Regions from separate parts of the Paenibacillus sp. XP01 genome, predicted to be linked through region 1. Evidence: riboswitches for the same ligand, from Rfam matches in the RefSeq annotation. Region 1 holds a riboswitch; the other holds the start of a gene.
The links. Region 1 has a riboswitch for cyclic di-AMP ahead of SNR34_RS00145 (resuscitation-promoting factor). Riboswitches for the same ligand answer to the same signal wherever they lie in the genome.
Positions count from the first base shown of each region.

Region 2: linked by a shared signal. The riboswitch ahead of SNR34_RS10075 (C40 family peptidase) and the one ahead of SNR34_RS00145 (resuscitation-promoting factor) in region 1 are both predicted to bind cyclic di-AMP.

Region 1 covers NZ_CP139481.1:30,906-35,118, forward strand. Annotated here, with positions in the region: gene SNR34_RS00135 (HD domain-containing protein) at 1-553, shown strand, start outside; gene SNR34_RS00140 (TatD family hydrolase) at 677-1,447, shown strand; cyclic di-AMP (ydaO/yuaA leader) riboswitch at 1,688-1,939, shown strand; gene SNR34_RS00145 (resuscitation-promoting factor) at 2,207-3,394, shown strand; gene rnmV (ribonuclease M5) at 3,545-4,090, shown strand; gene rsmA (16S rRNA (adenine(1518)-N(6)/adenine(1519)-N(6))-dimethyltransferase RsmA) at 4,096-4,213, shown strand, end outside.
Region 2 covers NZ_CP139481.1:2,158,099-2,162,311, forward strand. Annotated here, with positions in the region: gene SNR34_RS10055 (xanthine phosphoribosyltransferase) at 1-571, shown strand, start outside; gene SNR34_RS10060 (hypothetical protein) at 669-998, shown strand; gene SNR34_RS10065 (hypothetical protein) at 1,142-1,360, shown strand; gene SNR34_RS10070 (carboxymuconolactone decarboxylase family protein) at 1,492-1,821, shown strand; gene SNR34_RS10075 (C40 family peptidase) at 1,946-2,410, opposite strand; cyclic di-AMP (ydaO/yuaA leader) riboswitch at 2,417-2,548, opposite strand; tRNA gene SNR34_RS10080 (tRNA-Leu) at 2,879-2,963, shown strand; gene SNR34_RS10085 (alkaline phosphatase family protein) at 3,257-4,213, shown strand, end outside.

The DNA.
Region 1 (4,213 bases):
TCTTAGGCAAATATTCAAACGGGCCAAACAACTGATGAAGCAGAATTTTAACTTCCGTTTCATGCTGGATCCCCTGCCGCAGCTGTTTGAGGGATCGCTCTCGGTCAAGGAGTATTTGCAATTGGATGAAGCGCTCATCCAGACCGCCTTTATGCAATGGCGTAAGGAGAACGATGCCATTCTTCGAGAACTGTGCGAACGCTTCATGGATCGCAGGTTGTACAAATACGTAGAGATTGAACAGCATGACGTAGCGTTGATGGATGACATTCGGAAGGCCTTCGCCGAAGTGGGACTGGAGCCCGAGTACGATGTCGAAATTGATTTTCCAACTGATCTTCCGTATGATGTGTTTCGTCCGGACGAATCGACGGAGAAACAGATTTTGCTGCTGGATCGCCAAGATAAATTGCATGAATTATCCGAGGTATCCGATATTGTTCGTTCGATTAGCGGCATACAGCGTGGAAAGCATCATCTGTATTATCCGCAGGATAAAGTGGATGCCGTTCTTCACCATCTTCCAGCCCATATACGCCGTTATTTTTCTTGAAGCTGCACTTATTTTTTTTATGATACAGTAATCTGCTTTAATGGAGAGTAAATGTAGATCGACATAATTTTGTAATTCATTATTTTTTTCCGGACAGACCATTAAGGAGAAGGAGATGTAACCATGATGTTATTCGACACTCACACGCACCTGGATGCGCCGCAATTCGACGAGGATAGGGAGGAGGTCATTCAACGTGCTGTCGACGCTGGCGTCGGACGCATGATTAATGTCGGTTTTAATCGGGAAACTATTCCATCCACCATGAAGCTTGCCGAAACGTACGAGTTTATCTACGCCGCGGTCGGATGGCATCCCCAAGATGCCATCACCATGCAGGAGGGCGACCTGGAATGGATCGCTGATTTGTGCAAACACGAAAAAGTCGTAGCCATTGGCGAGATCGGGCTTGACTACTATTGGGACACCTCCCCCAAGGATGTTCAGCATCGCGTTCTTCGCCAGCAGATCGGATTGGCTCGCGAGCTGAAGATGCCTATTGTCATTCATAACCGGGACGCGCATGAAGACATTGTGAGAATTTTGCGTGAAGAGAAGGCGTCAGAGGTCGGCGGTGTGATGCATTCGTTTTCGGGGAGCTGGGAAACGGCAAAACTTTGTCTGGATATGAACTTTGACCTTTCCTTCGGTGGACCGATCACGTTTAAAAATGCCAAGCAGCCAAAAGAGGTACTCGCCAAGGTGCCGATGGACCGGTTTTATATCGAAACCGACTCCCCTTATCTTACTCCTCATCCATTTCGAGGAAAGAGAAACGAGACGGCTCACGTTCGCCTCGTGGCTGAGGCAGCTGCCGAAATCAAGGGTGTATCGGTCGAGGAAATTGCGGCAATTACGAACAAAAATGCCATGGGACGTTTTGGGATTCGTTGAAAATCGGAGTAATTCAGGTGAAAAAACGAGCTAGACGGAGTGAATTTGCTTTTTGATCCAAATAAACGAAGTTTATTACAATATTTTAACCAAATATTTAGAAAAACGTAGTTGAATGCTGCTTTACAACATGCATCGAAACAGGATATCATCTTTTCAGTGAATTGTTGCGTGGAAAAAGGACAGATGTTCGGGGGATAGCAAAAGGGACTCTTCCTTGAACGCAGCGTTTACTTTCATGAACCAGTCTCGCTGAGTCTCCGAACACGGAGAGCGGGGGAACCAATAGGGCTTGAATATCGGTGAATTTCCCGATCCGCGTCATTCGCTGACCCAAAAGCAGCGGATGGACTGCGAAGCCGTATTTGATTTCTTCTTTGGGTCTCGGGGTGAATTCAAGGGTATCCGCCATGAGCGGGTGACCGGAGATAGGGCGGCTCTCTTTCGTCCGAACCCGACAGCTAACCTCGCAAGCGGAAAAAGAGAGGTAATCTCGTGCATGAATTTCCGATATTCAAAATCATTCGGAAGCCACGAAAGAGTCCTCTTAGCTCTTTCTTTGGCTTTTTTGTTTTTGAATAAAAGAAATGCGGTCATCATAGAGTTCTTTTTAGGATGACTGATCTCATGTTGCGAAGAAGGGTTCATGGTGCAGAGCCGGTTGTTGTTTTGACCCGTTCTGTAGAAAATTTCGGTATAGTCGCGTCAAAGACATCATGCATTACTTTAGACGGCGGGGCTATGAAGGAGGACGGAGAAGTGGGCGCATTCCAACCAGAGGAGACCCATGAGTCACGATCATCCAGTAAGTCTTACGCGTTGAGGTGGAAGCATGAGAACTTGCGTCAAATTGCGTTGATCGCTATTTTCTCAATCGCACTTACAATCATGATCTTGTTAGTCGTTTATGGTCAGGCCGGAAAACAAATATCACTGGTGATTGACGGCAAATCTCAAGAGGTTGAGACTCGTACAGGATTGCTTCAGGAATTGCTGGATGAGCAATCCATCACGGTAGGGCCTCACGATGAGGTATCCATGCCATTGAACGGGTCCATTACGGATGGCGATCGCATCGTCATCGAGCGTGCTGTTCCAGTTAATGTTACGGCAGACGGAGACACCAAGACTCTGTATACAACGGATGCATCGGTGGAAGAAGCCATTCAAAAGGCAGGCATCACCGTAGGGAATGAAGACAAAATCTATCCAGCCTTGGATACTTCGATCAAGAAAGATATGAAAATTCGCGTAGTGCGGGTAACAAAGCGTACAGTCGACGTTGAACAGCCGATCGCATATAAAGTGGTCAAAACGGCTGACCCGAGCCTGTACAAGGGTGACAATCGAGTCATCGTGAATGGCAAGGAAGGCACATTGGTGCAGCATATCGAAAAGGTATTTCAGGATGGAGAATTGGTCTCCAAAAAAATGGTCGGCAAGACGGTGACTACGAATCGCGTGGATAAAGTCATTGCGGTGGGAACCAAAGCAAAACCGGTTGTCAAGGAAGAGCCTGTGGTTCAAACCGTATCGGCCCAAACTTCGAAAACTAAATCGGCTACAACGGCAAGCTCGACCAAAAAGTCTGCTTCGGGCAGCAAGGTCATCACGGTTTCGGGCACGACGTTCAAATATTCCAAAGTCCTCAAAAACGTAACCATGACGGCGTACTCCGCCGAAGAACCGGGAATCGGAACCAAAACGGCTTCCGGTACGAAGGTAACCGAAGGACGCACCATTGCCGTGGATCCGAAAGTGATTCCGATCGGTTGGTGGGTTTACATCGAAGGCCTCGGCTTCCGTCGCGCAGAGGATACGGGAGGGGCAATCAAAGGAAACAAAATCGATGTTTATTATGATAGCGTGAAGCATGCCCTGAACTTCGGAAGAAAGAAAGGCAAGACGGTATATGTCATCGGTCCGGTGAAGCCGGAACTGAACTAAAATCGTTTTACTTTAAATAGGGAATGCTATAAAATAGTGCATGATTGAATCATGCGGAATATGCGACAGTGGGAGCAAATGCTTTTCACGTCGTTTGCCAGAGAAGAGGGTCCTCCTCTTCTTTTTGCGTTAGAAAGGGAGAAATCGAACATGATAAAAGAAGTGATCGTGGTGGAAGGCCGTGACGATACGGTAGCGATTCGGCGGGCGGTGGAAGCCGACACGATAGAAACGGGAGGATCGGCCATCAATGATCGCATCCTGAGTCGCATTGCGCTTGCCCAGGAGAGACGGGGAGTCATCGTGCTGACCGACCCGGACCATGCCGGAGAGCGCATTCGCAAAATTATTGCGAATAAGGTGCCAGGCTGCAAGCATGCGTTCATTCCGGAAGCGGATGCTACCCGCAAGGGCGATATTGGCGTGGAGAATGCTTCGCCGGAGGCGATCCGTCTGGCGTTGTCCCGCGTTCACACATCGTATGAAGGGGTTCCTAGCCTGATTGACTGGGAAGATCTGATCGAGGCGGGATTGATCATTCATCCCAGGGCTTCCGAACGCCGGATGCAGATGGGCAATCTGCTGGGTATCGGCTATTGCAACGGCAAGCAGTTTCACAAGCGGCTGGGCGTGTTCCAGATTACCCGGGAGGAGTTCCTGGCCGCTCTGGCAAAAATTGAACGTGAAGGAATGTGAGGAGCATGAAGGGCATGGAAGAACGGTTGGAAATTGCTACACCCAAACGCACGAAGGAAATTATCGCTCGACACGGATTTTCCTTCAAAAAAAGTCTGGGCCAAAATTTTCTGATCGATCAGA
Region 2 (4,213 bases), 2.1 Mb from region 1:
GAAACAACGGATTTTGGAAGAAGGCGTGGTTATTTCGGACCAGGTTCTGAAGCTGGACGCCCTGCTCAACCATCAGATCGATACGGAATTGACGATGGAAATGGGACGCGAATTTGCAGCACGTTTCCGCGAAAGCGGGGTAACCCGGATCATTACGGTTGAATCGTCGGGCATTCCGGTCGCTTTTGCCACAGCGCACGAACTTGGCGTGCCGCTCGTATTCGCAAGGCGCAAAAAAACGCTTTTGGCTGACCCAGACGCCTACTGTGAGCGCGTACCTTCCTTTACCAAAGGAATCGTAACCGATATAATGGTATCCCGCGAGTTCATCCGGGAAAATGATCGAATCCTGTTCATTGACGACATCATTGCCAATGGGGATGCCGCGCGCGGCATCATCAAAATTATAGAGCGTTCGGGGGCTGAGCTGGTCGGATTCGGAGTCGTGGTGGAAAAATGCTTTCAGGCCGGCGCACGCACCATTCGCGAGTTGGGCGTTCCGGTGGAAGCGTTGGTTCGGATCCGTTCCCTGGAGAACGGTACCGTGCAGTTTGACGATTCGGAATGTTGACCATTCGAAGGAAAGACTCATTTTTTCTTAACTATACCTTTGCATGACCGTGCATTTGTTTTATAATGGGGTTATGTTAGGGAGAGGAGGCAACACCATGGGAAACCAACCGGCAACAGAACAGTTTTTTATGGATAAGCTGGCTGAATCAAAAGTTCATTTTGAACGTGCCCTGGATTGTAAACATACGGAATTTGATGACCTTTATCCCTATATGATTGAACATCCGCAGTTTTTCTGGTACAAACGCTACGTTGCCTGGTCAGAGCTGCTGACGATCGTGGGCTTGTGCGAAGAGTTGTCCTTCTCTTGGAAAGAACAATTTACGCCGCATCAAGTGGAGTACCTGGAATCACGCGTGATGTCCGCCAAGGTGCTTGATTTCTGGTTTGAGAAGAACGACAGCAAAGAGCACGCTCAGCGATAATTTTCAGTAGGGAACCACTTAGGAATGACACGGCAGCAGTCACGCGAGACCTAAATGAATTTCATTTAGGTCTCTTTTTGTAGCACGTTGCCGTTTAGCACAGATACAGACCATCATTTTATAGAAAGTCGAGGCCATGAATCATGATTAGCGATGAAGAATTGAATGCGCTCCGCTTGTCGGGAGAAAAAGTGAGGGTAGTGCGCGACGAGTTGGAATCCAACGACGTGAAAGGCATTGTCGTTGCGTGGGACGATGAGCAGGTGCTCATTCGCCGTCAAAATCGGCGAGTGGTCAAGCTGGATCGCCGTTACAGCTTCCAACGTTTCAGCGAACCCCGTCGAAGCCAGCTGAAGGAGTAGCGGTCTGCCATCAGGATTATTCCTGAGGTTAACTGGATTTACCATGGACGTTTGGGCATAGTTGTCTGCTCCGGGAGACAGGATAAGGTCGGTGAGTGACTGGAACCTATCTGTGAGGGGATGATTGCAACATGACACTGATGAACGATAAAGTCCATGCGTACAAGGATCAGATTGGCGAATTGGAGAGTTTGCTTCCCGGTGTGGTCAAGTCTTATCACGAATTTACGGGGGAGTGTTTTCAGCCAGGCGCAATCGACGCCAAAACGAAACAATTAATCGCGCTGGGCATTGGATTGTTTGCCAATAATGAAGTGTGCACGCTCTACCACGTGCAGGAGGCCCGTGCCAAGGGAGCATCCGATCAGGAAATCCTAGAGGCCGTTGCCGTCGCCGGAGCCGTTGGAGGCGGACACGCCCTGTCTCAGGGGGCTCTTAGGGTTCAGAAGGCGCTGCATTAATCCGATAAGCCCATATTTGCACCAAAAAAACCAGACAAGGCTCGAGCCCTGTCTGGTTTTTTTGGCATTCTTGGTTAGAGTACAATGTTTCTCAAGTGATCTGGATGAACAAGTGCGGTATCGTTTAAATTTTTCCAAGCATTTTGTTATACATGAATTCGCCGGTTACGCGGCGTGCAGTGACGTAGCGGTCGCTGAAATAAGGATTGGACAATTTGGTGATGCTGACGCCTTTGCTGCTTGAAGCATGAGCGAAATTGCCTCCACCGATATACACGCCTGTATGAGAGATGCCTTTTCCAGTGGTGTTGAAAAATACAAGGTCGCCTGTGCGAAGGTTGGCTTTGGAAACAGCGGTGCCAGCCTTGGCTTGTGCCTGCGAGGTACGCGGCAGTTCGATGCTGTATTTGTTGAACAGGTATCTCATAAATCCGGAACAATCGAAGCCGGCCATTGTTGTGCCGCCCCACTTGTACGGAATGCCAGTCATGCTGTTGACTACGGTATTGATGCTGCTTGCTTCGGTTGCTGTTGCACCGGAAGTAAATAAAACGGCTGCGCCGAATAAGGACAGGATAAGCTTTTTCAAAATGTTATGTTCTCCCTTCGATGCCTACGGAGTTAGCTAAGGGTTCGGTAGAAGGTTCCCTATATTTCCTATGTATCGGAATAATTCACCCGGTATGGTTCCCCCGTTTTCACTAATGAAACTCGGCACATGAATAATGAATATTTTGTAACCATTTGAAATGATATTGCATAAATACGAAATTGTCAAATCGTTCTGAAACGGTTATCTGCACCGCCATGTTAACGGAATTCTCATTTTTTATGCTCAAATTGCGAAAAAGCTGTCGTTTTTCGGTTACAAAAAAGTAACCACCGTTTCAACAGCTAATGGAATGGACAAATAAATAGTTTGTCGCCTGACTACAGCATCCATTTCCTTTTGCGTCATTTTGCTGTTCATCATGGCTGTTAATGTGTTGACAGAGTTTCGGTTTCTATGATATATTCTTCCTTGTCGCCGTGATATTTCCGGAGATATACCACATATGCGGTCGTGGCGGAATTGGCAGACGCGCACGGTTCAGGTCCGTGTGGGCTAACCCCCCGTGGAGGTTCGAGTCCTCTCGACCGCATCAATACAACCATAAGAAAGCTCTTGAATTTCCTTATTTGGAGATTCAGGAGCTTTTTTCATCTTTAGGAACGCCTGTGTAACGCGGTCACGCTGTACCGGGGTGCCATTAGCCATCATTTCGTCCAGTGCGGCGGGAAAGATTTGCCGCGAGACGCTGTATTTGTCCTGAATCCAGCCATACTTTTCACGGAACGGATGTAATTGTCATCTTGATTATGTTCATAATGGAAAAAATAACCTCGGATACCCCCTAGATTTCAAGACACAATGTACATAAAGGGGTGAACCGTTATGAAGAAAAAAGGGATTCGAATGTGGCCTGTGATCCTTATATCGATCATGCTGATCGGATGCCAGAACTCGAAACCCAAAGAACAGGATTTGATGCGAATAAATTCCGCCAGTGGAGAAAATGCGAAGAAAGTCATTTTCCTGATGGTAGACTCTTTGATGGTTCAGGCGATTGACCAAGGAATCGGCAAGCAGGAGCTTCCGACATTAAAATTTCTGATCGAACACGGACAATATTATAAAAACCTGGTCAGTTCCTTTCCCACGATGTCCGTCACGATCGACAGCTCATTGCTTACCGGTGCGTATCCGGACATTCACCGTGTGCCGGGTCTGACGTGGTACTCTGCGGAAACCAAGAGAATGATCAACTATGGAACCGGACCGATGGAAGTGCTCAGGCTCGGAGTGAATCGGGTACTTGCTGATGCGCTGATCCATTTGAACGGGAGTCATTTGAGCAAGAATTTGCCTACGATCTATGAGGACTTAGCCCGGCAAGGGTTTAAGTCTGGTTCGATCAACGGCCTGATTTACAGGGGGGCGTCCGATCATAAGTTGTCGATACCCGATTGGATTCAAGGTCCTGCTTCTTTACCGAAAGAGATTCATGTGAAAGGGCCGGACCTGTTGTCCCTGGGTTCGTTGTCTAATCCGTTTCAGGGGATAAAAAACTTGCCGGACGGTGTAACGAATCGGTTGGGCATCCATAATGACTTCGCTATTGAAGCCGTAAAATATTTGATTCACTCCAATACATTGCCGGATTTTTTGTTTGTTTATTTGCCGGACTTGGACCGGGAGTTACATAAAAAAGGTCCCACTGGACTTCGTGGAGTCAAAAAGTTGGATCAGCAGCTTCAATCTGTATTGGAAACATTCGGTTCTCCGGAGAAAGCCTTGAAAGAGGCCGTTTTTGTCATTGCAGGCGACAGCGGAATGACACAGATTTTGCCT